Regions from separate parts of the Brevibacillus choshinensis genome, predicted to be linked through region 2. Evidence: a T-box and tRNA genes for the amino acid it is inferred to sense, from the RefSeq annotation. Region 2 holds a T-box; the other regions hold tRNA genes.
The links. A T-box is a leader RNA that pairs with one kind of tRNA and senses whether it is charged. The one in region 2 lies ahead of pheS (phenylalanine--tRNA ligase subunit alpha), so its partner is inferred to be a tRNA-Phe.
Positions count from the first base shown of each region.

Region 1 (3,251 bases), 780 kb from region 2:
CGACATGCTCCAGCACCAGGCAAACAATAACCCCTAGCAAGAGGCCGTTACCGAACAAGAAGCTGACGAGTGCAGGCAAGTGCTGCCACGCAGACGATGGCACAAACATCACGCCAATCCCCACCAGCAAAGAGCTTCCTCCAACCGTAATCGTCCGATCGTTCATTTTCACATTCACGTAATCCTTCAGACCGAATCCGAGCAGCTGCGTGTAGGAGATGAACATGGCTGCATAAGCAACCGGAGTCGGCAGAGCCGCCAGGAAGTGTGCCACATACGGCAGCAAGCCGATGACCATGATGCCGACCATGGCCAGCATAAAGGGCAATCGAGAAGCCATACGCGTCGTCTGGATGACCGCAGCTGCAAGCGAAAGGGGAATCATCCCGACTACTCCCCCAAGCCCGGACAAAAGATGGGACACCCCTGTAAAGATGCCTCCGCGGTTATACTGCTCATCGGTCGGTTCCGTATCCGTGGCTTTTCCCATGACGACCATGCTCGTTACCAGATTCGTCAACAGCACGAAGCCCGTCAGCATGCTCGTCAGAATCACTCCCCAATCCCAGCGGGGATTTCCCCAGAAAAAGAGCGACGGCCACGCAATCACCTGTTCAGCAGGACGGACTGGCTCCGTCCAACCCATGAGGGCGTACAGCACCCATCCAGCTACCATTCCAAACAAAACCGCGAAGCTGGAAAAGCGTTTTGTCCGCATCACTATGATCACTAACGCAACGATTGCCACAGAGACAATCGCCACCTGCGGGATCACTTCCTTGGAATGTTGAAATCCGATCCCCAGCATCCCCGCCAAAATGTTGCTGCACAACGAGACAGCCAGCAGGATCATATACGTCCCTGAGACGAGAGGCGTGAACCATCGCTGCAGCTTCCCGATCCATCCCATCAAGCCAAAGATCAAGAACAAAACCCCAGCCATAGCGAGTCCGATCTGAAAGGATTGCCCAATCTCACGAGGTGCTAGGCCCACACTCGATCCGATCTGCGCCAAAATAATGAAGATCCCCCACCAGAGCCCTGCTGGCCCTTCCAGCATCGGATATCGGTGACCGATCCATACCTGCAAGAGAGACGCCAACCCGATAAAAAACATGGTCTGCTGCATCAGGTTGCCGATTTCATCCGGCGCAAGGCCGTAGACATCGCCGATCATCAAGGGGACTGCCACACTGCTCGATACTGCGACGATCATCCATTGGAGGGCAGACAAAATGGTTGTGCCCACTGGCGGTTTGTCATTCAAACCGTACTTCATCAAAACCACCTCGTTTTTGTTACTGACAATAGCTGCCCACCTATTCACTATGCCCGAAAAGCCCGCGCTATTCTACTGTCGAATTCCGTTTTATCAATTCACACAAAGCAGAAAAAAACCCCGATCATCAAGGGTTCTTGACATTCAGGGTTGTTTGTTAAGTATGGTGCCGGTGAAGGGACTTGAACCCCCACGGTTTCCCTCACGATTTTGAGTCGCGCGCGTCTGCCATTCCGCCACACCGGCAAGTAATATGGAGGAGGCACCCGGATTTGAACCGGGGATAAGGGTTTTGCAGACCCGTGCCTTACCCCTTGGCTATGCCTCCATGTTGGTAAGCTTTCTTTAATGAAGCTTATGGAGCGGACGAAGGGTCTCGAACCCTCGACCTTCGCCTTGGCAAGGCGACGCTCTACCAATTGAGCTACGTCCGCGTATAAATGGCTGGGGTACTAGGATTTGAACCTAGGAATGACGGAGTCAAAGTCCGTTGCCTTACCGCTTGGCTATACCCCAATAAGTAATCCCCAACTTAAGGAATGGGGCGATCGATGGGACTTGAACCCACGAGTGCCGGAGCCACAATCCGGTGCGTTAACCCCTTCGCCACGACCGCCATGTTATTGCTTATTTGAAAAGTGGCAGGGGCAGTAGGAATCGAACCCACACCAAAGGTTTTGGAGACCTTCGTTCTACCGTTAAACTATGCCCCTATAAAAGTGGCTCGGGACGGAATCGAACCGCCGACACGAGGATTTTCAGTCCTCTGCTCTACCGACTGAGCTACCGAGCCAGACAAGAAATTCTTTTCGCTATCTTCCTAGTTGGAAAATGGCGGAGCTGACGGGACTCGAACCCGCGACCTCCGGTGTGACAGACCGGCGTGAACTCCAACTTCACCACAGCTCCATATTTGGTTGCATCCTACGGATACTCCCATCTCACTTGAGCAAGATGTACATTCGACGTAGTTCAAGTGAATAATTTGGTTGCGGGAGCAGGATTTGAACCTGCGACCTTCGGGTTATGAGCCCGACGAGCTACCGAGCTGCTCCATCCCGCGACAGGGACCTTTTCGGTCAGTAGTAATAAGTGGTGGAGGCTGACGGGATCGAACCGCCGACCCTCTGCTTGTAAGGCAGATGCTCTCCCAGCTGAGCTAAGCCTCCAGAGTTCCCCGACAAAATGTCGGGCCCCAAACTTTTTGTTGGGGTCCCCGCAAAGTACTCGGTGTTGCTACAAAGCATCCTCTACACTTTGTGGGGTATTTTATGGTGACCCGTAGGGGATTCGAACCCCTGTATGACAGCGTGAAAGGCTGCTGTGTTAAACCGCTTCACCAACGGGCCAAGATGGCGGATGGAGTGGGATTTGAACCCACGAGACGGGTCGACCCCGCCTACACGATTTCCAATCGTGCTCCTTCGGCCGCTCGGACATCCATCCATATGGCTCCTCGGGACGGACTCGAACCGCCGACCGATCGGTTAACAGCCGATTGCTCTACCAACTGAGCTACCGAGGAACATTGAAGGTCATTCCTTCAAAACTGAATACGCATGTTTGCTAAAGAATGTGTGGATAAGTCCTCGACCGATTAGTATTCGTCAGCTCCACGTGTTACCACGCTTCCACACCGAACCTATCAACCTCATCGTCTATGAGGGGTCTTACCAGCTTGCGCTGTGGGAAGTCTCATCTTGGAGGGGGCTTCACGCTTAGATGCTTTCAGCGCTTATCCCGTCCGCACATAGCTACCCAGCTGTGCCACTGGCGTGACAACTGGTGCACCAGCGGTGCGTCCATCCCGGTCCTCTCGTACTAAGGACAGCTCTCCTCAAACTTCCTACGCCCGCGACAGATAGGGACCGAACTGTCTCACGACGTTCTGAACCCAGCTCGCGTACCGCTTTAATGGGCGAACAGCCCAACCCTTGGGACCTACTTCAGCCCCAGGATGCGATGAGCCGAC
Region 1 covers NZ_CP069127.1:961,333-964,583, reverse strand. Annotated here, with positions in the region: gene JNE38_RS05150 (purine/pyrimidine permease) at 1-1,279, opposite strand, end outside; tRNA gene JNE38_RS05145 (tRNA-Leu) at 1,444-1,525, opposite strand; tRNA gene JNE38_RS05140 (tRNA-Cys) at 1,534-1,607, opposite strand; tRNA gene JNE38_RS05135 (tRNA-Gly) at 1,638-1,713, opposite strand; tRNA gene JNE38_RS05130 (tRNA-Gln) at 1,721-1,795, opposite strand; tRNA gene JNE38_RS05125 (tRNA-His) at 1,820-1,895, opposite strand; tRNA gene JNE38_RS05120 (tRNA-Trp) at 1,919-1,992, opposite strand; tRNA gene JNE38_RS05115 (tRNA-Phe) at 2,000-2,072, opposite strand; tRNA gene JNE38_RS05110 (tRNA-Asp) at 2,112-2,188, opposite strand; tRNA gene JNE38_RS05105 (tRNA-Met) at 2,266-2,342, opposite strand; tRNA gene JNE38_RS05100 (tRNA-Val) at 2,373-2,448, opposite strand; tRNA gene JNE38_RS05095 (tRNA-Glu) at 2,552-2,628, opposite strand; tRNA gene JNE38_RS05090 (tRNA-Ser) at 2,633-2,725, opposite strand; tRNA gene JNE38_RS05085 (tRNA-Asn) at 2,729-2,804, opposite strand; rRNA gene JNE38_RS05080 (23S ribosomal RNA) at 2,857-3,251, opposite strand, start outside.
Region 1: it has a tRNA-Phe gene. The T-box ahead of pheS (phenylalanine--tRNA ligase subunit alpha) is inferred to sense a tRNA for this amino acid. The anticodon was not compared.

Region 2 (3,251 bases):
TATCGACTGGTGTCAATGAATAGCAGATGTACCGCATCGATAGATAACTCGATGTAACAATGGTAAAAACAAAAGGGATACTGGATTGCTTTCCAGTATCCCTTGTTTATTATTTGATAAAAAAATTAGCCGATCTTTTGTTCGTTTTGCTTCTCTTTGTATTCTTCGCGCGCCAGCTGCCATTGATCCTGCGCCATTCGGATAATCCCGCTCTCAATGGTCGTGTTTCGAAAGGCGAGTGCTTTTCCGAAATAGTTGATAGCGAGATCAAACTTTTGCAAGCGGCGGTACAGCTCGCCGATCAAATAAAGCAGGCGCACCTCGGACATGTCCTTGTCGGCGCGAGCGTAGTCGGAATGGATATATGAAAGCTCGTATTCATCTACAGCCATGCCGATAAAGCGAAACTCTTCCGCGAACCGTTCCAAAGAACGATACAGCCAGGCAAGGCGCAGGTACAGACCCGCTTTTACGGAATGGGGCTGATCCGTCATCTCTGCCGCATAGATGGCGAGCTTGTAAGTGACGATCGCCTCAGGGGCTTGTCTGATCGAGCCGAAGTCCTTGGGAGTCCATTTGGCTGAGATCTGTTCGTCCACGACCTGCTTCTCCCACGGCGCAAGCTTCTCTTTGAATGGATCGGTAAAGGCAAAGCCGCATGCCGGACAGACGTTGACCGTATAGAGAATGGGATTGAGGGACTGCTCTTTAAAGCGCGTGTAGAAATCATGATCACGATGGACGATTGTCAACGATCCGCTTTTTACCCGTTTCGTGGTGAACGATTTTTGACAGTGACGACAGGTGCAGGACTTATCGTAGAGTGCAGATACCTTATCGATCATGGCAAAAGTCCCCTTTCTCTTTTAAAAACCGTTGTATCGGGATATGCTGATGGATATGTAACATTTGTAGAATTGAAAGTTCGCCATTGTTACGCTATAATTTTCCTACGTCTGATTATAACGTAAAGCAATGATGGAGACTAGTACGCAGGACCTATTTGTTTTCAGGGAGAAGATGCCGCAGACTGAGAGCATCTTTAGCAAAATAGCTGCCGAATTCACTCCTAAGCCGCACTCTGAACCGTTTTCACGCAGTAGGAGCAGCCGGGTCACTCCCGTTAACAGTGATCTTAAGTGAGACAAAAGTCATGTTCGTTTCTGTGAGAATCATCACGGTCCGAGTGCTTTGTCTAACAAGGGTGGTACCGCGAGAAAAAAGTAACTCGTCCCTTTTGAGGGGCGGGTTTTTCTTTTTCTTTCAAAAAAACCATAAAGGAGCGATATGAAGTGCAAACTCGGTTGCAAGAGATGAAAGATTCCGCACTCGACCAGATTGGTCAGGTCACGGAATCCGCACAACTTCAGGAATTGCGCGTCAAGTACCTGGGGAAAAAGGGGGAGCTGACAGAGCTTCTGCGCGGAATGGGCAGTCTTTCTGCAGAAGAGCGTCCACTTGTGGGTCAATTGGTCAACGAAGTGCGGGGAGCGCTTGAGTCCGCATTCGCAAGCAAGCAGCAGGCGTTGGAAGAGGCAGTGCTGAACGCAAAGCTGTCTTCACAAACGGTCGATGTAACCTTGCCGGGCCGTCCGGTTCCAGCAGGCAGCATGCATCCATTGTCCCGCATCATCGAAGAAATCGAAGATATTTTCGTGGGTCTGGGCTTTGAGGTAGCAGAAGGTCCTGAGGTTGAAATGGATCACTTCAACTTCGAAATGCTCAATCTGCCAAAGGATCACCCGGCTCGCGACATGCAAGATACGTTCTACGTAACGGACGAGATCCTGATGCGTACCCATACTTCTCCGGTACAGGCGCGCACCATGCTGAAAAAAGAAGGCAAAACGCCGGTGAAAATCATTTGCCCGGGTAAAGTGTACCGCCGCGATGATGACGATGCGACGCACTCCCACCAGTTCACCCAAATTGAAGGTCTGGTGATCGATAAAGGCATCGGCATGAGCGATTTGAAAGGAATCCTCTTGACGTTTGCACGCCAAATGTTCGGGGAAAACCAGCAAATTCGCCTGCGTCCAAGCTTTTTCCCATTCACCGAGCCAAGTGCGGAAGTGGATCTGCAATGCTTCAACTGTGGCGGACATGGCTGCCGCGTATGTAAGCAAACAGGCTGGATCGAGATCCTGGGCTCCGGCATGGTGCATCCGCGCGTACTCGAAATGGCTGGCTACAACCCGCAGGAAGTCAGCGGATTTGCTTTCGGAATGGGTGTGGAGCGCATTGCCATGCTGAAGTACGGCGTAGAGGATATCCGCCATTTCTATACCAACGACGTTCGTTTCCTGCGTCAGTTCAATCGAGAGTAGAGAGGAGAGGCAAAGATGAAGGTATCGTACCAATGGTTGGCAGAATACGTCGACCTCACAGATTGCACGCCACAGGAGCTGGCTGAAAAGCTGACTCGCAGCGGGGTGGAAGTAGACGCGGTCGAATCGCGCAATGCAGGCGTAAGTGGCGTCGTGATCGGTTATGTGAAAGAGCGCAGCAAGCATCCGGATGCAGACCGCCTCAATGTGTGTATCGTAGACGCAGGCCAAGGCGAAGACCTGCAGATCGTTTGTGGTGCGCCAAACGTAGACAAAGGCCAAAAAGTGCTGGTAGCCCTGATCGGTGCAAAGCTGCCAGGCGGATTGAACATTAAACGCTCCAAGCTGCGTGGCGTGGAATCCCAAGGGATGATTTGCTCGGCGAAAGAGCTGGGCCTCAATGACAAGCTGCTGGCAAAAGATCAACAGGAAGGCATCATGGTATTGCCAGAGGAAGCGGAAATCGGCATGGATGCAGTCTCCTACCTCGGGTTGGACGACTACGTTCTGGAGCTGGGCTTGACTCCGAACCGCTCTGACTGCTTGAGCATGCTAGGAGTTGCCTATGAAGTGGCAGCCATTTTGGGCAAAGAAGTCGTACTACCGCAAATCGAACTCAAAGAGAGCGATGTGCCAAACCCGGTGGGCGTCAAGATCGATGCTACGGAAGCGTGCTACCAGTACCATGGACGCCATTTCACCAATGCGAAGATCACCAGCTCTCCGCAATGGATGAAAAACCGTCTGATGGCAGCCGGCATTCGTCCCATTAACAATGTGGTGGACGTCACCAACTACGTGCTGCTCGAATACGGTCAGCCTCTCCACGCATTCGATGCAGGTCAGGTAGCGGATCGCACCATTGTTGTGCGGATGGCGGGCGAAGGCGAAACGATTGTGACCTTGGACGATCAGGAGCGCAAA
Region 2 covers NZ_CP069127.1:1,746,027-1,749,277, forward strand. Annotated here, with positions in the region: gene JNE38_RS09045 (DUF2225 domain-containing protein) at 126-845, opposite strand; T-box leader at 967-1,239, shown strand; gene pheS (phenylalanine--tRNA ligase subunit alpha) at 1,293-2,327, shown strand; gene pheT (phenylalanine--tRNA ligase subunit beta) at 2,343-3,251, shown strand, end outside.

Region 3 (3,251 bases), 1.2 Mb from region 2:
GTCATCGCCATTCTGAAGGCGGTTGCGGTCAATTTCACGCACGACCTCCAGGCCAAAGAACAGAAAGAAGTACGTAAGCAGTTCATACGCCAAGAAGACAAGGCTGCTGTAAAACAAAAACCAGCTAGCAAACCCGCCCTGAAATTTTGCAAATACATACGTGAGCAAGACCAACCCGATTACTTTGACTTTGCCCCATCTTTGTTGTCTCATCCGCAGTCACCGCCTCAGCTGACCGGCACGCGGGTCTCGGCCAAAATCACCGTTAGAATCCGATCAACGGTCGCTCCTTCCAGACGTGCTTCCGGCTTCACGATCATCCGGTGAGCAAATGTGACAGGAACCAGCTCTTTTACATCGTCCGGAATGACGTAATCTCGTCCGCGAACGAAAGCCAGTGCCTGTGCGGCCCGATACAGAGCCAAAGCACCCCGCGGGCTCACTCCCAAATAAATATGATGATGATCACGGGTACGATGGCACAGGCGCACGATATACTCCCTGATCCCATCCGATACTTTTACCCTGGCTGCTTGCTCCTGGAGCTGCTTTAATTCCTCTGCGGTCATGACAGGCTCCAACTGATTCAATGGATTGGCTTCCGAGAAGCGAGTGAGCATTCGCATCTCTTCCTCAACGCTCGGGTAACCCAGACTAAGCTGCATCAAGAAGCGGTCCAGCTGGGCTTCCGGCAAAGGAAATGTCCCTTCGTACTCCAAAGGGTTTTGGGTAGCCATGACAAAGAATGGATCCTCCAGCCGATAGGTCACGCCATCTACGGTCACGGAACGCTCTTCCATTGCCTCCAGCAAGGAAGATTGGGTCTTTGGCGATGTCCGGTTGATCTCATCCGCCAAGATGACGTTGGCAAACAACGGACCTTGGCGAAACTCGAATTCAAGACTCTTTTGATTAAAGATCGCTACCCCTGTTACATCGGTCGGCAGCAAGTCAGGCGTAAACTGAATGCGTTTGAAGGCTCCGCCAATCGATTTGGCCAATGCACGTACGAGCATGGTCTTCCCTACGCCAGGTACATCCTCCAAAAGTACGTGTCCATTCGCCAAAACGGCAGACACCATCAATTCGATCACAGAACGCTTTCCAATCAGAACCTTTTGTATATTGTCAATGAGCTTGGTTACAGCAGGATGCGTATTTTCCACTTTTATTGGGTTCATGATGATACAACTCCTGTTTCTTTGGATTCTTCAGTCAGGTTTGTAACAGCCACTCCTACGCGGTTTACCCCCTGTTTTTATGAATAGAGAGCATCCTAATCCTAAAGTAATGGATGCTCATGGGAGATACAAGGAAAAAATACTTAAAATTTGTAAAATTGTCCTCAAATTATGCAAAAAAGAGTAGGAGATCGTCCTACTCTGCGGTTTCATATGAAAGAAATGGCGTGCCCTGAGAGATTCGAACTCCCGACCTTTTGATTCGTAGTCAAACGCTCTATCCAGCTGAGCTAAGGGCACATATGGAGCGGACGAAGGGTCTCGAACCCTCGACCTTCGCCTTGGCAAGGCGACGCTCTACCAATTGAGCTACGTCCGCATATTCAGGGTAAAAGGTTTGCTCTGGCTACAAACCCTTTCTGTTACTATGGTGCGGGTGAAGGGACTTGAACCCCCACGGTCTCCCGCCAGAACCTAAATCTGGTGCGTCTGCCATTCCGCCACACCCGCATGGTTTAAAAAAACAGAAAAGGCTTACGGCGTATTTGCCGTGCAGCACTGCTTTCCTTATTGAGAAAAAACTGGTGAGCCATGAAGGACTCGAACCTTCGACCCTCTGATTAAAAGTCAGATGCTCTACCAACTGAGCTAATGGCTCGTGCAAATGGCTGGGGTACTAGGATTTGAACCTAGGAATGACGGAGTCAAAGTCCGTTGCCTTACCGCTTGGCTATACCCCAACAAGTGGTGCCGGCAATAGGACTTGAACCCACAACCCCCTGATTACAAGTCAGGTGCTCTACCAATTGAGCTATACCGGCATATCATATTAGTGGTGGCTCGGGACGGAATCGAACCGCCGACACGAGGATTTTCAGTCCTCTGCTCTACCGACTGAGCTACCGAGCCTCATTTGTTTCATTCGCCAATTCCTTGAAGGAAAATGGCGGAGCTGACGGGACTCGAACCCGCGACCTCCGGTGTGACAGACCGGCGTGAACTCCAACTTCACCACAGCTCCATATTTGGTTGCATCCTACGGATACTCCCATCTCACTTGAGCAAGATGTACATTCGACGTAGTTCAAGTGAATAATTTGGTTGCGGGAGCAGGATTTGAACCTGCGACCTTCGGGTTATGAGCCCGACGAGCTACCGAGCTGCTCCATCCCGCGACAGGGACCTTTTCGGTCAGTAGTAACTATGGTGGAGGCTGACGGGATCGAACCGCCGACCCTCTGCTTGTAAGGCAGATGCTCTCCCAGCTGAGCTAAGCCTCCACTATTTCCCCCACAAAGTGAAGAGTATGCTCTGAAGCATATTCCGAGTACTTTGCGGGGACCCCAACAACTAGTTGGTTTTTTAGGTGACCCGTAGGGGATTCGAACCCCTGTATGACAGCGTGAAAGGCTGCTGTGTTAAACCGCTTCACCAACGGGCCATGCAAGTGATACTATTATGGTGCGGTCGGCGAGACTCGAACTCGCACGGGTCGCCCCGCCACCCCCTCAAGATGGTGTGTCTGCCAATTCCACCACGACCGCAACTTAGGATGGTAGCGGCGGAGGGAATCGAACCCCCGACCTTTCGGGTATGAACCGAACGCTCTAACCAGCTGAGCTACACCGCCAAATTGCTATGTTATTAAGAAATCATATGGCGGAGAGTGAGGGATTCGAACCCTCGCTACGCTTGCGCATACTAACGGTTTAGCAAACCGTCCCCTTCGGCCTCTTGGGTAACTCTCCGTATATATGGCTCCTCGGGACGGACTCGAACCGCCGACCGATCGGTTAACAGCCGATTGCTCTACCAACTGAGCTACCGAGGAACGTTTGAAGGTCGCACCTTCAAAACTGGATCTGCATGTTTGCTAAGAGTGTGTGGATAAGTCCTCGACCGATTAGTATTCGTCAGCTCCACGTGTTACCACGCTTCCACACCGAACCTATCAACCTCATCGTCTATGAGGGGTCTTACCAGCTTGCGCTGTGGGAAGTCTCATCTTGGAGGGGGCTTCACGCTTAGATGCTTTCAGCGCTTATCCCGTCCGCACATAGCTACCCAGCT
Region 3 covers NZ_CP069127.1:560,650-563,900, reverse strand. Annotated here, with positions in the region: gene JNE38_RS03120 (DUF58 domain-containing protein) at 1-213, opposite strand, end outside; gene JNE38_RS03115 (AAA family ATPase) at 228-1,181, opposite strand; tRNA gene JNE38_RS03110 (tRNA-Arg) at 1,405-1,481, opposite strand; tRNA gene JNE38_RS03105 (tRNA-Gly) at 1,485-1,560, opposite strand; tRNA gene JNE38_RS03100 (tRNA-Leu) at 1,610-1,691, opposite strand; tRNA gene JNE38_RS03095 (tRNA-Lys) at 1,764-1,839, opposite strand; tRNA gene JNE38_RS03090 (tRNA-Gln) at 1,847-1,921, opposite strand; tRNA gene JNE38_RS03085 (tRNA-Thr) at 1,927-2,002, opposite strand; tRNA gene JNE38_RS03080 (tRNA-Phe) at 2,015-2,090, opposite strand; tRNA gene JNE38_RS03075 (tRNA-Asp) at 2,126-2,202, opposite strand; tRNA gene JNE38_RS03070 (tRNA-Met) at 2,280-2,356, opposite strand; tRNA gene JNE38_RS03065 (tRNA-Val) at 2,386-2,461, opposite strand; tRNA gene JNE38_RS03060 (tRNA-Glu) at 2,549-2,622, opposite strand; tRNA gene JNE38_RS03055 (tRNA-Leu) at 2,641-2,725, opposite strand; tRNA gene JNE38_RS03050 (tRNA-Met) at 2,735-2,811, opposite strand; tRNA gene JNE38_RS03045 (tRNA-Ser) at 2,839-2,929, opposite strand; tRNA gene JNE38_RS03040 (tRNA-Asn) at 2,937-3,012, opposite strand; rRNA gene JNE38_RS03035 (23S ribosomal RNA) at 3,065-3,251, opposite strand, start outside.
Region 3: it has a tRNA-Phe gene. The T-box ahead of pheS (phenylalanine--tRNA ligase subunit alpha) is inferred to sense a tRNA for this amino acid. The anticodon was not compared.